One region of the Thalassolituus hydrocarboniclasticus genome, then DNA from elsewhere that is predicted to be linked to it. Evidence: predicted binding sites of a transcription regulator. Region 1 holds the regulator's gene; the other holds the start of a gene.
The links. Region 1 encodes sigma-54, which starts transcription at its own class of promoters, with help from an activator protein. Its sites were predicted from a motif close to TGGCACNNNNNTTGCTNT; they were not measured.
Positions count from the first base shown of each region.

Region 1 (10,389 bases):
GACAACCAGCTGCGTCTGGACGACCTCAATATCGATCTGGCTAACCTTAAAGGCCGGCTGCGCTATAACAGTCAGGTTGGTCTGCTGTCCGACTGGCTCGAAGGCGATGTCTTCGGCGGTCACTTTAATGCCGGCATCGAATCGGTCGGCCGCCCCGGCGGCTTCGATATGGTGCTGAGTGCCAATGGTGATGCCCACTGGGATCGTTTTAAGCAGTGGATGCCACTGTTTTTGCTGGACCCGGTCAGTGGTGCCCTCGACTACAACGCCCGTCTGACCGTTGGCGCTCAGGGGGTGGTATTCAATCTGGATTCTAACCTGCAGGGCACGGCCATTGATCTGCCTTATCCGCTCGGCAAAAGCGCCGATGAGGCGGCACGGCCGGTGCAGATGCGGGTCGAGCCGGGTACAGAAACGCGGATTAACCTGAACTACGACAACCTGCTGCGTGCTGCACTGGCACTGGATGCCGATGGCCTGAACCGGGGTCAGGTATATCTCGGTGGCTCGGAGCCTTTCCTGCCGAGTGACAAAGGTGTGGTGGTGCGTGGCCATCTGAGTGAATCCATTGTTGCCGCTGACTGGTGGGACAGCTGGCAGCATCTGTCAGGCCTGCTGGCGGCAGAAAGCAAGGCGCAGAAAAGCGCTGCGGCGGCCAAAGATGAGGTGAGTGCGCACAGTAACAACCCACTGCGCAGCATTAATCTGACGCTGGGCGGCGTGGATGCCTGGGGAACGGCGATGGGGCCAACCCATATTATTGCTGCCCAGCAGTGGGACGAATGGGACTTTGATGTCGACAGCACGCTGGTCAAAGGCAAGATCCGTATGTTGCCGGGCAATGAGCCGATTCAGATGACGCTCGATTATATTCACCTGCCGGCGGACGAAGAGGAACCGGGCAATCTGGCGACGCTGGATGGCAGTCAGGATGAGGTGACCGTGGTTGCTGATAAACCAGATCCGCTGGCCGAACTCGATCCGGCGGTTTTTCCGCCAATGGATATGGAGTTGGCGGAGCTGTATGTCGGCAGCCGCAACTTTGGCCGCTGGAAGGTCAGCAGCCGGCCACAGGCTGATGGTATGCAGATCATCCTGCACGACAGCGATATGAAAGGCATGACCTTTAGCGGGGATGTCTACTGGCTGAAACAGAACGGCCAGCATCAGACCCGCCTCGATACATTGCAGATCAGCAGCAATGACCTTGGCCGGGTGCAGCGCGCCTTCCGTCAGGAAGCCGCGATTGAAGGTAAGGATATGCGCTCGACCCTGCAGCTGAGCTGGCAGGGCTCGCCACTGGCCTACAACAACAAAACCCTCAATGGTCTGGCCAGCTTCCGTGTGAAAGACGGCAATATGGCTGCCGAAGGTGCCGGAGCGTTAAAAGCCTTTGGTGCGCTGAACTTTAATTCGGTCGCCCGCCGCCTGAAGCTCGACTTCTCCGATCTGTATCAGTCCGGGGTGGCCTTCGACACACTGAAAGGCAAGGCGCGGATTGAGAATGGCCTGCTGACCCTGACCGAGCCGCTGAGCATGGATGGTCCGGGGGGGAAATTCCTGACCTCAGGCAGCACCGATCTGAATACCCAGACGCTGGATATGAAGCTGGCGGTGACCTTCCCGGTATCCAGTACGCTGCCGATGGTGGCACTGCTGGCCGGTCTGGCGCCACCGGTTGCGGCCTCGATCTACGTTACCGAGAAACTGATCGGCGATGAGCTGGCGCGCTTCACCAGTGCCAGTTACGACCTGAAAGGCACCTGGGAAAAACCGGATCTTAAGATCAATCAGGCCTTTGACGATAAAGTCGACGGTAAGAAAAGCCGCAGCCTGCTGGAACGCTTCAAGAGTATTTTCTATATCTTCGGCGGAGGCGACGACGACTGATGGCTAGCGTCGCGGTGATTCAGTTCAGCAGCCAGACACAGATTGAGCACAATCTGGCACAGGCCTATGACCTGCTGCAGCAGGCAGCGGCACAGGGGGCGGTGCTGGCGCTGCTACCGGAAATGTTCCTCACGCTGGATGGTAAGCAGTACAACGCCATTGCTGCAGATCCGCAGTATGTACAGCGTCTGGCCGGCTGGGCGCAGGAGCTGAAACTCTGGCTGGTGGCCGGTGCGGTGCCGATGCCATGTCCGGACGGCGATCCGCGGGTGCGTTCGGCCTGTCTGGTGTTTAACAGCGAAGGCGAACAGGTTGCCCGCTACGACAAGATTCATCTGTTTGATGTCGATGTTGGCGATGCCCACGGCAGTTACCGTGAATCAGAACGCTTTGCACCCGGGGATGAGGTGGTGCTGGTGGATACACCGGCCGGCCGACTGGGGCTGGTGATCTGTTACGACCTGCGCTTTCCGGGGTTGTTTCAGCGTCTGCGCGAGCAGGGCGCGGAGCTGATTTCTGTGCCCGCGGCCTTTACCTACACCACCGGTACCGCGCACTGGCAAACACTGCTGCGTGCCCGCGCGATTGAAACCCAGTGCTATGTGCTGGCCGCGAACCAGTGTGGCTGGCATGACGATAAACGCCGTACCTATGGTCATTCGCAGATTATTGATGCCTGGGGAACGGTAATGACCGAGCTGGAAGAAGAGGCCGGTGTGGCGCTGGCGGAGATTGATCTGCCGCAGCTGGCGGAGGTACGCAAAAAAATGCCGGTGACTCAGCACCGGCGTTTCTGAACGGATGGCCGTTAGTCGGCCATCTGCTCCTTGATAAACTGAAACAGCTTTTTATATGAAGTGCCGGGCTTCGGTGGTTCGCTGCTCATTTCTTTCTGGGCGTTACGCACCAGATTACGCAGCTGCTGGCGGTCCACCGCCGGAAACTCTTCGATAAAAGCATTCAGTCCGTTACTGTCGCTGACCAGACGGGTACGCCACAATTCCTGCTGACGGATGCGGCGGCCATAGGCTTCGCTGGATGGATCAAACAGGTCGAGCTTGGCCTGAATCGCATCCCGGTCTTCATCACCAACCAGACGGCCAATGTACTGCATATGACGGCGCTTGGCTTCGTGCTGCTTCAGCCTGGCGTTTTCCACCAGAGCGTTATACAGGGTTTCGCTGATCGGTAATTCTTTCAGCTTGGCAGTGCTCAGCTCGGTCAGACGTTTGCCCAGTTCTTGCCAGCGCTCTGCTTCGCGCTTCATTTCGGACTTACTGACGTATTCGATCTCGTCGTCCGGGTAATCAGATTCGTTCATCAGGGGTACTTTAAATGCAGGTTACAGATAGAACAGGGTAGCTAACCCCAGGAAAGATAGAAAGCCGATCACGTCGGTGACGGTGGTCAGCACCACGCTGCCAGCCAGGGCGGGATCGATGCCACGGGCTTTGAGCAGCAGTGGCAGACTGGCGCCGGCCATCGCCGCCACCATCAGATTGATGATAATGGCCGCGCCGATAATCAGGGCGATAGCCGGGTCACGGAACCAGGCGTATGTAATTAAGGCGATAACCACAGCCCAGAGTACGCCGTTAATGGCGGCAACCATAATTTCGCGGTTAAACAGCCAGCGGAAGTTACTGCCGCTGAGATGGCCAAGCGCCTGACCGCGGATAACCAGAGTCAGCACCTGACTGCCGGCAATGCCGCCCATGCTAGCGACAATCGGCATTAAAACCGCAAGGGCCACAACCTGCTCGATGGTTTTATCAAACAGGCCGATAACGGCAGAGGCGGCCAGCGCGGTGAGCAGATTAATACCCAGCCAGACGGCGCGGCGACGGCTGGTTTTCAGCGTCGGGGCGAAGGTATCTTCCTCGTCATCCAGACCGGCCATACTCATCAGCGAGTGGTCCGCGGTTTCGCGGATAACGTCAACCACGTCATCGATGGTGATACGGCCGAGCAGCATACCGGCGGCATCAACCACCGGCGCCGATACCAGATCGTGGCGTTCGAACAGTTTGGCAACTTCACTTTCGTGCTGGGTTGCCTGAATAACCCGCGCGTCGGTGCTCATCACTTCACGCACAGTCTGTTGCGGGTCGCTGACCAGCAGTTTGCTGATCGCCAGCGTACCGATAAATTCGTTCTGGCGGTTAACCACCAACAGGTTATCGGTCATGGCGGGCAGGGATTTGTGGCGGCGCAGGTAGCGCAGGACAACCTCAAGGGTGATATCCGGACGGATGGTCACGGTATCGGTGTTCATCAGACCACCGGCACTGTCTTCCGGATAGCCCAGTACGGCTTCGAGACGGGCGCGGTCCTGATGGTCCATCGACTCCAGAACTTCCTGAGTCACACGCTCAGGCAGCTGCTGCAGCATGTCGGCCACGTCATCGGTGTCGAGGTCGGCGGTCAGATCGACAACTTCTTCCGCACTCATGTCGCTCAGGAAGTGGCTTTGCAGCTCTTCGCTGAGGTTCTGCATGACCTCGCCTTCGAGTTCCTTATCGACCAGTTCCCACAGCAGTTTACGGGCTTTAGGCGGAGAGGATTCGATCAGGTGGGCGATATCAACCGGAGCCAGACCCGAATTCAGGATGCGCTTGACCTGCGCCAGCGCACCACTTTCCAGCGCGGCGGTCAGGCTGTGTAACTTGGCTTTAGCCTTTTCGGTTTGCTGTGCCATGAGTCAAGCTCGGTTCGGGGGATGGTTGAATGCTCAGATTCTAGCCTGATTAGGCCTCTGATACCACGAAACTACTCGCAGAATTCCGTCTAGAAGATTGTTTTACCGGGCTATTCTTCTTCGTCAAAACGGCGGTTGATCAGATCCACCAGAGCTGCCAGTGCGTGTTCGGCATCCTGGCCTTCGGCATGAATATGAATATTGGTGCCTTTGCTGGCGGCCAGCATCATCACCGCCATAATGCTTTTGCCGTCGACCATGCGGTCGGGGTAACCGACTTTGATCTGGCAGGAATAAGCAGCGGCTGTGGAAACCAGCTTGGCAGCCGCTCGCGCATGCAGACCGAGCTTATTGATGATGGTGATTTCGGTGCTGGTCATCCGTTCTGATCCTGATGAATATCGGCGCTGCCCAGCTCGCGGTGGCGAACCTGAACATTGCTGTAATGATGGCAGAATTCTGCCTTAAGTTGTTCTGCCAGGTAAACGGAGCGATGCTGCCCGCCGGTGCAGCCGATGGCAATGGTCATATAGCTGCGGTTGGCATCGACAAAGGCCGGCAGCCAGCGCTGAATAAAGCCACTGATGTCCTGTTGCATCTGGCTGACCTGCGGTTCCTGAGCGAGGAAATTCCTGATTTCCGGGTCGCGTCCGGTAAAAGCGCGCAGTGCCGGGTCCCAGTATGGATTCGGCAGGTTGCGCACGTCGAATACATAATCGGCATCAATCGGGATGCCGTGCTTGAAGCCGAATGACTCGAACAGGATGGCTATGTCGTTGCTGGTTTTATCCGCCACCCGCAGTTTGATCAGGCTGCGCAGCTCATGCACGGACATGTTGGTGGTATCCAGTGTCAGATCGGCAAGGTTGGCGATGGGTTCCAGCAGCAGGCGCTCTTTATCGATGGCTTCGGCCAGAGATGTGCTTTTGCTGGTCAGTGGGTGCTTACGCCGGGTAGAGCTGAAGCGCTGCAACAGCACTTCTTCGCTGGCGTCGAGATAGACCACATCCAATTGGTATTCTGCACTGGGTAACTGATGCAGAACTTCGTGAATATTATCGAAGGCATGGGGCAGATTGCGGGCATCGACGCTGACCGCGACTTTGGCCAGCTTTTCTTCAATTTCAGTCTGTCTGGCCAGAGCCGGTAACAGGGCGACCGGCAGATTGTCGATGCAGTAGAAACCAAGGTCTTCCAGAACGTGGAGAGCACTGGACTTGCCCGAGCCGGACCGGCCACTGATCACTACTAAACGCATTGCTGTGCTCCTCCATTGGCCGTTGGGCTGATGTCAGCCCGGTTGTCCGCTCAGTGCCCGCTGATAAAACCGTTGCGCATCCGGCGCTTTGCGCAGTGCCTCGCGGTAGGCCGGCTCGCTGAAGTTGCGTGCCAGCATGGCCAGCACCTGCAGGTGCTGTTCAGTGGCTTCTTCGGGAACCAGCAGAGCAAACACCAGATCGACCGGCTTACGGTCAATGGCGTCGTAATCCACCGGTTCCACCAGACGCAGCAGTACGCCCATGGCCTGGTCGCACTGCTTCAGGCGGCAGTGGGGAATGGCGATACCCTCGCCAATCCCGGTGCTGCCAAGGCGTTCCCGGCCGAGTAATCGCTCGTAAATATCGTCGGCGGAGCTGTCGCTGAGTTGCTCAGCGATAAAACCTGCCAGGTACTCCAGTAATTTCTTCTTACTGGACACCGGTGCGTCAATCAGGGTGCGTTCCGGTGTGAGGATATCCTCGATGCGAATGTCCATTAATCAGCCTTGTCCGTGTTGCCGCGCCACCAGTTTTTCTTTGTGCTTCAGAACCTGACGGTCGAGCTTGTCTGTCATCTGGTCGATGGCCGCATACATATCATCGTGCTCGGCGCTGGCGTGCAAGTCAGCACCACTGACGTGAATGGTGGCTTCAGCAATCATGCGCTCTTTAATAACGGTCAGGGTTACCTGGCCGTTGGTGATGTTGTCAAAGTGGCGTCCCAGCTTGGACATTTTTTCGTCTACGTACACTTGCAGAGATTCGGTAACGTCAACGTGGTGACCGCTGATATTGATCTTCATGTCCAGACTCCTTGTTGCTGGCTGTTGTTTTTAAATCAATTGTTTACGTTCATTTGAAGGCGGAATCATCATGGCTTCACGGTATTTGGCCACCGTGCGCCGTGCGACCTGAATGCCTTTTTCGCCCAGCACTGCGGCGATTTTGTTGTCGCTCAGCGGCTTGCGCGCATTTTCTTCGGCAATCAGTTTTTTAATCATGGCACGGATTGCGGTAGAGGAACATTCGCCACCGCCATCGGTGCTGACATGGCTGGAGAAAAAGTACTTCAGCTCGAAGATACCGCGCGGGGTGTGCATGTATTTCTGGGTGGTTACCCGGGAAATGGTGGATTCATGCATACCAACGGCTTCGGCGATATCGTGCAGAACCAGCGGCTTCATCGCTTCCTCGCCCTGTTCGAAGAATTCGATCTGATATTCGACGATTTTGGTGGCCACTTTCAGCAGGGTTTCATTGCGGCTTTGCAGGCTTTTGATAAACCAGCGCGCTTCCTGCAGGTGATCGCGCAGGAAAGCGTTATCGGTGCTGTTATCGGAGCGGCGGACCAGTGAGGCGTAGTCAGCATTCACTCGCAGCTTGGGGGCGATTTCCGGATTCAGTTCAACCCGCCATTCGTCACGGATGTTGCGTACCAGTACGTCGGGCACTACGTACTCGGCCTGCTCGGCACTGATACCGGCACCCGGCTTGGGATTGAGTTCTTTGATCAGGCGCAGTACTGCTTTGAGGTCATCTTCGCGCAGCTTGGTTTTGCGCATCAGCGTTGGGTAATCTTTGCTGCCCAGCAACTCGATATAGTCGCGGATAACCATTTTGGCTTCGTTCAGCCATGGGGTCTCTGCCGGCAGTTGCTGCAGTTGCAGCAGCAGGCATTCACGTAGGTCGCGGGCGAACGCGCCTGCGGGATCAAACTGTTGCAGGCGGTGCAGCACGGCCATCACTTCGTCTTCTTCGACGTCCAGTGCGGGGTCCATGCTTTCCAGAATATCTTCAACGGTGGTATGCAGGTAGCCGTCGTCATCCACGCCATCAATCAGCATCAGGGCAATTTCGCGGTCGGTGTCCGACATCGGAGTCAGGTTAAGCTGCCACAGCAGATGGTCCTGCAGATCTTCGGTGCTGGCATGACGTGAGTCGTAGTCGAAATCGTCGTCGATGGCATTACTGCTGCTGCCGGAGGCAACGCTGGCGGTGGTCTGGTAGGTGTCTTCCCACTGACTGTCGACCGGCAGGTCGTCGGGTAGCTGTTCCTGTGACCACTGTTCGTCCAGCTCTGGGGTGTCGTTATGGCTGTCGTCCTGACTGCTGACTTCGTGGCTGGTGCTGGTGTCGTGATCGCTGTTGCGGGACAGGTCGGGCAGGTCATCGTGCTCGTGTTCTTCGACTTCGAGCATCGGATTGGAATCGAGGGCTTCCTGAATCTCCTGCTGCAGGTCGAGGGTAGACAGCTGAAGCAGGCGGATGGCTTGTTGCAACTGAGGGGTCATGGTCAGGTGCTGACCCATCTTTAACTGAAGAGACGCTTTCATAAAAGTTCAGTAATCACTCAGTATCGGCATAGTCTGTGCATTATACGCCAAGCGGTAAACCTTGGAATCTTTTGTGCATCTTCCTTTGCGCTGAATCATCAGGCGCTTCTCTGCTGCCTGAGAGGCCATCACAGGCGGAAGTCCTCGCCCAGATATACCTTGCGCACCTGCTCGCTGGCCAATACCTGTTCAGCGGTGCCTTCGGCGATGATGTGGCCCCCTCCGACAATATAGGCTTTCTCACAGATAGCCAGAGTTTCCCGTACGTTGTGGTCGGTAATCAGTACGCCGATGCCACGCGCCTTGAGTTGTCGGATGATGTCCATGATGTCAGCTACAGAAATCGGGTCAACCCCGGCGAAGGGTTCATCGAGCAGAATAAAGGACGGTTCAGCCGCCAGCGCGCGGGCAATCTCGACCCGGCGTCTTTCACCACCGGACAGCGCCATGCCAAGGCTGTTGCGGATATGCTGAATATGGAACTCATTCAGCAGCTCTTCCAGCTTTTCCAGGCGCTGTGCGCGGTTGAGGTCTTTGCGGGTTTCGAGAATGGCGAGGATGTTATCGGCTACGCTCAGCTTGCGGAAAATGGAGGCTTCCTGTGGCAGATAGCCGATGCCTTTCTGCGCCCGGCCGTGCATCGGCAGATGGCTGATGTCTTCGTCGTCAATTCTGATGCGGCCCTTGTCGGCCTGTACCAGGTTCACAATCATGTAGAAACAGGTGGTTTTGCCGGCGCCGTTGGGCCCCAGCAGGCCGACGATTTGCCCGCTTTGCACTGACATGGATACGTCTTTCACCACCTCCCGGCCGTTATAACTTTTGGCCAGATTTTCGGCTTTCAGGGTTTTCATGGTTATTCCTGTGCTGGCTTGCTGTCAGTGCCGGTTGCCGGTTCGGCCGGAGCCTGTGGCTGAATCACAACTTTAATCCGTTGTTTGTCGTTTTCGTTGCCGCCCTGGGCAGAGGTGCTGGTGCCGCCACTGGCGCTGACGGTTTCTTTGGTCATGTCATAGAGAATGCGCTCACCACTGAACAGGTTGCCGTCCTGTTCCAGCCGGGCATTGCCCTGAATGGTGATTTCCCGCAGCTGGGCAAAGTAATCAATGCGCTGACCGTGGGCTTTGGTCAGTGGTTTACCGGGATTGATCTGTTGCTGATAGCGTGCGGGTTGCTTCGCTGTTCCTTCGGCAATGGCTTTTTCCAGCGCATTGCCGGAGCGGATAATCAGCAGGCGCTCCGATTCAATACGCATCGTTCCCTGAGTAAGCACGACGTTGCCCTGATAAATGACCACTCCGGCTTTACGGTCCAGCTCGGCGTGGTCAGAAAGAATGGTCATTTCCTGCTGCCAGTCATCGGGTAACGCGCTCGTAACCGACGTGCAGCACAGTAACAGCAGGCCGGCCAGAAAGTGGTAATTATTGCGGAACATAGCGGGTATCCACCTGTGATTTGAATTCCATGCGCTGGCGCGCGATATCCAGTGTCATACCGGTTGCATTGATGCGTGCCTGTGCGCTGGTAATGGTTACCGGCTGATCGGTTTCGGCCAGTTGCTGGCGGCTGTGATAGGTGAGCGTGCTGGTTTCGATCAGCAGGTCGTCAGCAGCATCAGCAGGATTGAGCGGCCGGATTTTTACATCGCCAATCAGGCGCAGCGAATGTTCGTTATCGAGCAGCGTACCTTCGTTGGCGTTGACCTGCCAGGTCTGGCCATCGTCGTCTTCTGACATCAGCAGCGGCTCGCTGAGCAGTGTGCTGCCGGTTTGCGGATAATGGGTGGAGCGGGCGGCGACAAAGGTTTGCTGCAACTCACCGTCACTGTTGTACTGGCGGTTATGCAGCCCTTCTCCGTAGTAATCCGGCTCGTGATTCTGCAGTTCACTCAGGGCCGGAGCCTGCTCCAGTGTGTAGCGATCCACTGCCAGCAGGGCCAGACCAAAAAACAGGGTCAGCAGCAGCAGCAGATAGCGCTTGCGCATCAGATCACGCCCGCGCGTAACATGTCGTGCATATTGATGACGCCGACGGTTGCGTCACCGTCTTTTACGACCAGAGCGTTGATCTTGTTGTCTTCCATCAGCTTCAGTGCTTCCGCCGCCAGAGTGCCGGGTGTGGTGGTTTTGCCACCCGGAGTCATCACATCGGCCATGGTGGCGGTGTGAATATCAACGCCGTGATCGATTGCGCGGCGCAGGTCGCCATC
Region 1 is NZ_CP054475.1:620,154-630,542, forward strand. It holds gene HUF19_RS02605 (YhdP family protein) at 1-1,890, shown strand, start outside; gene HUF19_RS02610 (carbon-nitrogen hydrolase family protein) at 1,890-2,687, shown strand; gene yjgA (ribosome biogenesis factor YjgA) at 2,699-3,211, opposite strand; gene mgtE (magnesium transporter) at 3,233-4,588, opposite strand; gene HUF19_RS02625 (HPr family phosphocarrier protein) at 4,699-4,968, opposite strand; gene rapZ (RNase adapter RapZ) at 4,965-5,846, opposite strand; gene ptsN (PTS IIA-like nitrogen regulatory protein PtsN) at 5,880-6,344, opposite strand; gene hpf (ribosome hibernation-promoting factor, HPF/YfiA family) at 6,348-6,650, opposite strand; gene HUF19_RS02645 (RNA polymerase factor sigma-54) at 6,681-8,180, opposite strand; gene lptB (LPS export ABC transporter ATP-binding protein) at 8,309-9,034, opposite strand; gene lptA (lipopolysaccharide transport periplasmic protein LptA) at 9,037-9,615, opposite strand; gene lptC (LPS export ABC transporter periplasmic protein LptC) at 9,602-10,165, opposite strand; gene HUF19_RS02665 (KpsF/GutQ family sugar-phosphate isomerase) at 10,165-10,389, opposite strand, start outside.

Region 2 (10,389 bases), 1.1 Mb from region 1:
CCCTTTTTTTACTGCTGTTACTGAGTGGCTGCGGTGCAGAAAACACCGCTGATAACGCTACGGACCTGTTTAACGCTGATCCGCTTTGCCAGCATGACACCAACAGTGTTAACTGGCAGGCGCTGCAACAGACGCGCTGTCCGCTATTATCGCAATACGGTCTGTTTAAAGGATTACCCTCCGATAATAAAAGCAGTAATGGCGGTATGTATTATAAATTGGGCAGTGAATTATTTACCGATCATGCCCGCAAATACCGCTATATCTTTCTGCCGCAAGGCACTCAGCTCGGTTACCAACAACAGGATGTGCTCGATTTTCCAACCGGCAGTGTCATTGTCAAAGTCTTTGCTATGCCCACAGAAAGCACCACTAGCAGCGCAGAAGACATTATGGAGGTCCGCCTGCTGGTCAAACGCAGTAATGGCTGGGTATTTATTCCTTATGTCTGGGATAACAGTATTAATGATGCACGTCTGGCGACCGCCGGCAGCCGGACACCTGTAAGCTTCAGCCATAACGGTGAACAGCTGACCCTGACCTATGAATCACCGTCACAGCTCACGTGTCAGATCTGCCACCAGATCGGCGATGATGAACAACTCCGCTTTGGCCCGATAGGCCCGAAAATCCGCCACCTGAACCAGCCCATCGAAGTCAACGGTCAGATCGTTAATCAACTGCAATACTGGCAATCGCTGGGCATTATTACCTTACCGGCCGGTGAACATCCGTATGCTCCCAACTGGCGCGATACATCGGCACCGCTGCAACAACGTGCCAAGGCCTATCTGGATATTAACTGCGCGCACTGCCACAACGATAACGGCTCGGCAGCCCTGTCCGGCCTGCGGCTGGAATACTGGCGCAATCTCGGATATTCCCACGGGATCTGTAACTCGGCCCATGGCTGGCGTGGTGGTGGTTTTGATATCTGGCCCGGCCGTGGTGATGACTCCAGCCTGCCATTGCGCATGGAGTTAAACGGTGCAGCCGACCGCATGCCGCCGATAGGACGCAGTGTCGCCGACGACGAAGCGGTGGCTTTAATACGTGCCTGGATTGATACCCTGCCCGCTCAGGACTGTGCCAGCGGCTGAAACGGCCACTGGCAGCTTTGCACCAGAACAGAGCGATTTTATATCGCTCTGCCGCTTTACAGCGCAAGCAGTCTGCCTAAACCCTGCTCTCTGACCGGCTCAGAGGCTTTTCCCTGTCCACGATACCGATAACACAACGTTAATCTGATCAACGACTGCACATCCGTTAACTGCTCCTTTTTATTAAACAATATTTAACAGCTGGTACTCATTTTGCACCGCTCATGGGCAGTCTCTCTGTTTATTGGTTTATAAGGATTCATTTCCGTGCAGGATCTTCACAGCGTTGCCTACTTTCTGAACCTCGGTCAGCAACAGGAAATACAGGAACTTGAACAGTTTGCCCGTACCGGCCAACTGGTGATTGCCATCAGCAATCTGTTGCATCAGCTGCAGTACGAACGCGGATTATCCAACCGTTTTCTCGGCAGTGCCGGCCTGCGCTGCCAGCAAGAACTGCAACAACAGTGGCACAGCAGTAATGAGCAGCTGGCGCTGTTTCATAAGGCTCTGGCCAACTTACTGCCAGAGCACGGGCAGCATGCTTTTCCCGCGCGCTGGTTTCGCCGTCTGGGTTATGCCCTGCACAGTCTCGAACGGTTGCCACAACTGCGTCAGGATGTAGAGCAGCTGAAATTCAATACCACCGTTGCCATCAAAGCCTATTCCGAAATGATCCAGAGCTTACTGGCCGTGGTGTTCGAGGCCGCAGGCAACGCGGCCGATGAAATCACCGCGCGCATTCTCGTCGCCATGTTTAATTTAATGCAGGGCAAAGAGCTGGCCGGACAGGAGCGCGCCTGTGGTGCTGCCGGATTTTCCGCTCATGAATTTGACCCCGGCCTGCGCCAGCGCCTGACACAATTAATTGACCGCCAGGATCGCTGTTTTCATATCTTTACCGACTACGCCAGTGACGAAGCTTTGAGCGCCTGGGAACAGGTTCAGCGCGGTGAATTCCAGCTCGAATTTGAACGCCTGCGGCGTCTGGCCCTGACTGCCGGTCCGCAGTCACTGGCAGCCGCTGATTATGATGTGCGCTGGTTTATCTGCTGTTCTGAACGGCTGGATGCCATCAAATATGTCGAAGAAGTGTTGGAAACTCAACTCCTCTCCCACAGCCAGCAACGCATTCTTGCGGTACGCGAAGCGGCATTAAGTCCCGACCAACAAGGCCATGACCTGCAACGCGGAGCGTTCGACGATGTTCCTTCGTTTGCTCTGTACGTCAGCCATTCACAGTCCGCCGGGCATGAGTCAGACCACACCCTCAGCGGCCCTGATGACGATATGGTACATAACGTCAGTAAGCCGGTGGTCGAATTAATCGAAGCTCAGGGCCAACGCTTAAAAAGCCTGAATGATGAACTCGATGCCGCCCGTACAGAACTGCATGAGCGCAAACTGATTGACCGCGCCAAACGTGAACTGATTCAGCGCCGCCAGATGAGCGAACAGGAAGCCTATGCGTTATTACGCAGTATGGCGATGAATCAGAACCGTCGTCTGGTCGATGTTGCTGCCGGTTTATTAAGCATGACCGAGCTTCTTTAAATCAGGTTGTGCACTGCACCAAGTCGCAGCACCAGCGCATAACCTGCTCTTCAGCAGAGCAAAAAAAAATCCTTGCCGTAAAAACGCAGGGATTTTTTTATTCCCGACAACCGCTTTTAAAAGCCTTACGGTTGATTGCAATCCAAATAAAAACAGGAAGTTAGCGGATTTAAATGCGTAAAAAACGCCATAGACGGACATTGTCCGAAAACTCTGGCACGCTTCTGGCAATACTTATTCTGAATTTCTTATTCAGTGCATACCCAATGGCGGGTAACCGTACTGACACATTTTAACAGCAAAGGCGCTTACAACGGGCAACCGTTGTGGCGCCTTTTTTTTGTTGCCAAGAAAGGGGAAGACCATGCAAGGACTGAACACTCTGCGCCGCACTCTGATAAAAAGTGCATTGATTCTGACCACAGGTCTGGCCTGTGGTTTATCGGCATTATCGATACCACTCAGTCATGCTGATGATTATCCGGAAAAAGAAGAGCTTAAATTCGGTTTTATTAAATTAACCGATATGGCACCGCTCGCTATTGCCTATGAAAAGGGTTTCTTTGAGGACGAAGGCTTGTATGTCACCCTCGAAGCACAGGCAAACTGGAAAGTATTACTCGACCGCGTGATTGATGGCCAGCTGGATGGCGCTCATATGCTGGCGGGCCAGCCATTGGGCGCAACCATCGGATTTGGCACCAAAGCCGATATCATTACCGCCTTCAGTATGGATTTAAACGGCAATGCCATTACTGTTTCCAATGATGTCTGGCAGCAAATGAAACCCTTTATCCCCAAAGATTCTGAAGGGAAACCCGTACACCCGATTAAAGCCGATTACCTGAAACCCGTTATAGAAAAATACAAAGCCCAGGGTAAGCCATTTAATATGGGCATGGTTTTTCCGGTATCCACCCACAACTACGAATTACGCTACTGGCTGGCGGCTGGCGGTATTAACCCGGGTTATTACGCTCCGGCAAAAGGCGATACCTCCGGTCAGCTGAATGCTGATGCCCTGCTTTCGGTTACACCGCCACCACAAATGCCGGCAACGATGGAAGCCGGTACGATTTATGGTTATTGCGTAGGCGAACCCTGGAACCAGCAGGCCGTCTTTAAAGGCATTGGTGTTCCGGTGATTACCGACTACGAAATCTGGAAAAACAATCCGGAAAAAGTATTTGGCGTCAGCAAAACCTGGGCAGAAAAATATCCGAACACTCACAAGCGTGTGGTCAAAGCACTGATCCGTGCTGCCGCCTGGCTTGATGAAAATAATAATGCCAACCGCGAGGAGGCGGTAAAAATTCTGGCCAAACCACAGTATGTCGGTGCCGATTACAAAGTGATTGCTAACTCCATGACCGGTACTTTCGAGTATGAAAAAGGCGATAAGCGCTCTGTACCGGATTTCAATGTCTTTTTCCGCTACAACGCCACCTACCCTTATTACTCCGATGCCATCTGGTATCTGACACAGATGCGCCGCTGGGGCCAGATTGCCGAAGCTAAACCGGATGACTGGTACAAAGACATCGCGAAAAAAGTGTATCGCCCTGACATTTACGCAGAAGCAGCCAAAGCACTGATTGCTGAAGGTAAAGCCGATGCCAAAGACTTTCCTGACTTCAGCAATGAAAGCGGCTTCCGTGCCCCACAAACGGAATTTATCGACAACATCACCTATGACGGTCAGCAACCGAATGCTTACCTGCAGAAGTTTGCTATCGGCCTGAAAGGCGAGCAAAAGCTGTAACACAGGGAATAAGCCGGCTGTTAAAACAGCCGGAAAACCATCACACATTCATCGACATTGTGCAGTCAACTGAATCCGTCAAGGAGATCCTATGAGCATTGCCCTGACCCAAACATTAAGCAAAATAAGCTGGCTGGAACCGATGATTAAAGCCGCTCAGGGAGAAAACCGAAGCCAGAACCTGAGCATTATTGCCAAAGCCATCGGCATTCCTCTGGCAGGGATTCTGGTGTTTTTAATGATCTGGCATGCGGCCGCATCAAGCATTAACACCTCTCTGGGAAAATTCCCCGGACCTGCCGATGTCCTGATCCAGAGTAAAACCCTGATCAGCGAACATATTACCGAACGTGAAAAAGCCGCAGCGTTCTACCAGCGCCAGGATGAACGTAATGCCCGGCGTCTGGCACAGGACCCGGATTATATCGTCAAAATCCGCGACTACACCGGTAAGCCAACCTACGTCGATCAGATTGGTACCAGCCTGATTACAGTTCTGAGCGGTTTTCTGATTGCCTCACTGATCGCCATTCCGCTGGGTATAGTTATTGGTTTAAGTGCCAACCTGTACTCAGCATTTAACCCGGTGATTCAGATTTTCAAACCGGTATCACCTCTGGCCTGGCTGCCACTGGTCACTATGGTGGTCAGCGCTGTCTATGTCAGCGATGACCCGGTTGTAGCAAAGTCTTTTGTCACTTCCATGATTACCGTCATGCTCTGCTGCCTGTGGCCAACCGTTATTAATACCGCCGTGGGCGTCGCCTCTATTTCTCAGGATTTAAAAAATGTCAGTCAGGTGCTGCGTTTAAGCTGGCTGACTCATGTACGGAAAATTGTGTTACCTGCCGCTATTCCGATGATGTTTACCGGTCTTCGTCTGTCGCTGAGTATCGCCTGGATGGTGCTGATTGCGGCGGAAATGCTGGCACAAAACCCCGGACTCGGAAAATTCGTCTGGGACGAATTCCAGAACGGCAGCTCAAATTCCCTCGGCCGTATTATGGTCGCGGTTATTACCATCGGCTTAATTGGTTTTGCCCTTGACCGCATTATGTTGCTGCTGCAACGGAGTGTTTCCTGGGATAAGTCCGCCACCTTACGCTGAGAATCGGAGAAAATTATGAACCCACTACTCGAACTGACTCAGGTAGGTATTGAATTCAGCACCGCAAAAGGCAGTTTCCGCGCGTTGCAGAGTGTCGATCTTAAGATTAATAAAGGTGAGTATATTTCACTGATCGGCCACTCCGGCTGCGGCAAATCCACCGTGCTGAATATTGTTGCCGGTCTGCTGCAGGCAACCGAAGGCGGCGTAGTTCTGAATGGTAAAGAAGTGAACGAGCCAGGTCCTGAACGTGCGGTGGTTTTTCAGAACCACTCCCTGCTGCCCTGGCTCAGTGCTTATGAAAATGTCGAGCTGGCAGTAAAACAGGTATTCCGTGGCAAAAAATCCAAAGCCGAAATGAAAGCCTGGATTGAGCACAATCTGGAGCTGGTGCATATGACCCATGCCATGCATAAACGTCCGGATGAAATTTCCGGTGGCATGAAGCAACGCGTGGGCATCGCCCGGGCACTGGCGATGGAGCCTCAGGTGTTATTAATGGATGAGCCTTTTGGTGCACTCGACGCCCTGACGCGTGCGCACCTTCAGGATTCATTAATGGACATCCAGAAAGAGCTGAATAACACCGTCATTATGATTACCCATGATGTCGATGAAGCGGTCTTACTGTCTGACCGCATCGTTATGATGACCAACGGCCCCGCCGCTACCATCGGTGAAATTCTGGACATCGATCTGGAGCGGCCACGTAACCGCCTGCAGTTAGCTGATGACCCACGCTACAACCATTACCGCCATCAGGTGCTGAGTTTCCTTTATGAAAAACAGCGTAAGACTGATGACAGCCTGCCTGCCACGCAACCCCATGGTCAGGTCTCAGGTTCCCAAATAATAAAAGAAAATAATGAAACCCGCGCGATAAACACCCCGGCCGGGCATTCCCATGCTCATACACCGGATCAGGATAAAGCTAACCAGTTAAAAACTGCCTGATTTTAATCAAATACCGGAGAAAGAATGATGCAAACAAAAAAAACGTTGTCAGCTACTGCCCTGAGTTTAGCCATCAGCCAGCTTGTCTTCAGTCAGAGTGTACTGGCAGAAGAGACGGCTGTTGATATGCTGAAAAAAGGTGACGCCATTATTGATCTTCGCCTGCGCTATGAAAGCGTTGATGATGACGATGCTGCCGATAAAGACTCTGCCACGGCACTCACTCTGCGTTCACGCCTGGGGTACGAAACAGCCGATTTCAACGGCTTTAAAGTGCTGTACGAAATTGAAGATGTACGCGCAGTTATCGACGACTATGCTCCGGAAAATACCGATTATGATACCGTTGCCGATCCGGAGAACACCGAGATCAACCGTGCCCAGATCAGCTACAGCAAAGATGGCTTCAGCCTTGTAGCCGGTCGTCAGCGTATTATTCTCGATAATGCCCGCTTCGTCGGTAATGTCGGCTGGCGTCAGAATGAACAAACGTTTGATGCGCTAAAAGCAGGCTATAAAACCGGCGATCTTAACCTTCAATACGCTTACATCGATCAGGTGAACGGTATTCTGCGTAAATTTGATGCCGACGTTACCAGCCATTTACTTAATGCCACCTACTCCGGACTCAAAGCCGGAAACCTGACCGGTTACGCCTATTTATTAAAGGATGACGACAGTGACGCCAAGCTGGATACCTATGGTGTGCGCTTTGCCGGAAAAACGGCCGTCAATGATATTAACCTGATTTACAGTGCTGAATTTGCCACCCAATCCAGCGATGATTTTGATGCCGGTTATTATGCCCTGGAAGGCGGCGTGGTGTTATCCGGCATTACTCTCGCACTGGGCAATGAAACCCTTGGCAGTGATGACGGCGCCTATGGATTCCAGACCCCGTTAGCCACCAAACATGCGTTTAATGGCTGGGCAGACAAATTCCTGGTAACTCCGGCCGATGGTCTGAGTGATACCTATATTAAAGCCACGGGTGCCGTCGCCGGTGTCAAATTGCTGGCCATGTACCATGACTACAGCACTGACGAAGGCAGTGATGATAAAGGCAGTGAGGTTAATTTTCTCGCCGCTAAAAGCTTTGCTGAGCATTACAGCGCTGGTGTGAAATACGCCGCCTACAGCGCCGGTGATACCGGCACCGACAGCGACAAAGCCTGGCTGTGGCTGGAAGCAAAATTCTGATTAAGCATCAGCCTTAATACTCAGTCTTAAAGCAATATGGCGGTGCCCTGTGGTACCGCCATCTGTCAGCGAAGGAGACAGAACATGGCGACAAACATTCTGGTGATTATTGGCAATGGTCTGGCAGCCAACCGGGTACTGGAGCAACTGGGCGAGAACCATCCGTTCAGCGCTATTCAGGTTCTGAGCGATGAACCTGTGGCCCATTACAATCGCATTATGCTCTCACCACTGCTGGCCGGCGAAACAACGTTAAATGCCATTACTCCGCATGATAAAGACTGGTATCAGAGCCGGCGTATTGCTGTTTATCTGAATCAGAATGTTGAACGCATTGATACGCTAACCCAGCAGGTTATCTGTTCCGGTGGTGACCATTTTGCTTATGATGCGCTGATACTAGCCACCGGCTCCCGTTCTTTTGTGCCTGATATTCCCGGTGCAGATGCAAGCAATGTTGTTGGTTTCCGCAGTCTGCGTGATGTTGACACCATGTTTGCACGCTTGCCGGATATACAACACGCTACCGTGATTGGCGCCGGGTTATTAGGGGTAGAAGCCGCCACGGGACTTCGCAGCCACGGCATTCAGGTAACCCTGCTGCACCGTAATCCTGTTTTGATGAACCGCCAGCTGGATGCCACAGCGTCGGCATTACTGGAAAAAGAACTGCTTAACCGTGGCATTGATGTATGCACCGGCTGCACCCCGCTTAACTTGTGCAGCAGCAATGCGCCAAAGCTGCACATCAATACTATTCAGTTTGAACAGGCGGACAGTAATAGTCAGCAACAGCTGAATACCGATCTGGTGGTATTTGCCACCGGTATTATTGCCAATAAAGAACTGGCAGAAAGTGCCGGCATCCGTTGTAGTCAGGGGATTCAGGTAGATGCATTGATGCGTACCAGTCATCCGCATATTTATGCATTAGGCGAATGCTGCGAATTTAATGGCAATACCTATGGTCTGGTCGCTCCTATCTGGGAACAGGCCAGCATCCTTGCACGCCAACTGCACCAGCAATATCAAACCGGTCAGCAGCAGAGATTAAGCACTGCCGATCCTCTGTTGTCGTATGAGGAGCGCGAGCATTTAACCAAATTAAAAGTATCCGGTGTCGATATTCACAGCATCGGTCAGTTTGAAGCAGACAGCAGCACAGAAGTTCTGCAACTACTGGATGAGCATGCGGGTATTTATAAGAAAATACTGTTGCGCGATGAGCGTATCGTCGGGGCCCTGTGTGTCGGCGATGTCGCCGACAGCCACTGGTATTATGAATTAATGCAACAGGGTGACAGCGTTACCGCTCTGCGGCCAACATTATTATTCGGCCAGGCGTATTGTTGATACGGTGCTGAAAGATTATCAGTGACCGCTACTGGCAGAAAAAACATTCATCACCACGACCCCGGCAACAATCAGCACCATACCGATAATAGCCGCCGGATCGAGTTTCTGATCGAATAAAAACCAGCCAATCAGGGTAACCAGAACAATGCCCATGCCCGACCAGATAGCATAAGCAACGCCGACCGGAATGGTTTTTAATGTCAGGGCCAAACCATAAAAGGCAATGCCATAACCAACCACCACCACCAGCGAAGGAATTAAACGGGTAAAACCTTCGCTGACTTTTAACGCCGAGGTTGCGATCACTTCGGCGATAATCGCAATCGCCAGAATCCACCAGGTATTCATACTAGGCTCCCACACTGCCACTGTATTTTTGCTGCTGTCTTTTCACCAGCTGCGCCAGCATCTTTATTGACTCCTCCACATCCACGCTCCAGGTAATGGCTGTATTAATACGGATATAATTAGAAAAATGCTCCGTATTGGAAAATACATCGCCGGGAATAATAATCACCGAACGCTGTGCTGCTTCATAATGCAGATCCATTGCGCTGACGCCTTCGGGTAAACAGACCCAGAGAATAAATCCTCCGGCAGGCTCACTCACCCGAGTTTCGGCAGGAAAATACTGACGAATGGCATGAATAAAACGCTGCATACTGTTCGCGGCACGCACCCGGAACTGACGCAGATGGCGGTCGTAGTGGCCGTTCTGCAGATACGACAGCATCGCGTATTGTGACAGGCTCGCCGCCGAAAAGGTGGTAAATGTCTGCCGTTCTGTTACCTGCCGGTACCAGCGGCCGGGGATGCACCAGCCCACACGCAAGCCGGCCGAAACCGTTTTGGAAAACGACGAGCAGTACAGCACCATACCTTCACGGTCGTAGGTCTTGAGTACCGAAGCCGGTGACTGAGTCTGTCCACGTGCAACCGGGTATCCCGTTTCACCATAAACATCATCTTCAATCACCGGCACCTGATACTGGCTGGCCAGTGCCACCAGTTTTTTCTGTTGCTCTACTGGCATACTGCAACCGGTCGGATTGGAATAACGGCTGCTGACCTGAATCACTTTTACCGGCCACTGCTGTAATGCCAGCTGCAGTGCCTCGACACTCATGCCCTGCTGTGGGTCGGTGGGTATTTCAATAATCTTCAGCCCCAGCATATCGGCGGTCTGCAAAAAGCCGTAATAACAGGGCGATTCAACCGCGACCAGATCACCGGGGTTCGTAACAGCCCGTAAACACAGGGCCAGCGCTTCGGCACAGCCATGGGTAATAACGATATCATCCGCCTGACAACGCACATTCACATCGCGCATACGTACCGCAACCTGATTACGCAGC
Region 2 is NZ_CP054475.1:1,743,523-1,753,911, reverse strand. It holds gene HUF19_RS07685 (hypothetical protein) at 1-1,100, shown strand, start outside; gene HUF19_RS07680 (nitrate regulatory protein) at 1,368-2,654, shown strand; gene HUF19_RS07675 (CmpA/NrtA family ABC transporter substrate-binding protein) at 3,019-4,416, shown strand; gene HUF19_RS07670 (ABC transporter permease) at 4,508-5,524, shown strand; gene HUF19_RS07665 (ABC transporter ATP-binding protein) at 5,540-6,478, shown strand; gene HUF19_RS07660 (alginate export family protein) at 6,503-7,678, shown strand; gene HUF19_RS07655 (NAD(P)/FAD-dependent oxidoreductase) at 7,763-9,031, shown strand; gene HUF19_RS07650 (DMT family transporter) at 9,050-9,382, opposite strand; gene HUF19_RS07645 (aminotransferase-like domain-containing protein) at 9,384-10,389, opposite strand, start outside.
Region 2: HUF19_RS07675 (CmpA/NrtA family ABC transporter substrate-binding protein) is a predicted target of sigma-54. The motif match lies at 2,869-2,886, and genes of this name have one in related genera.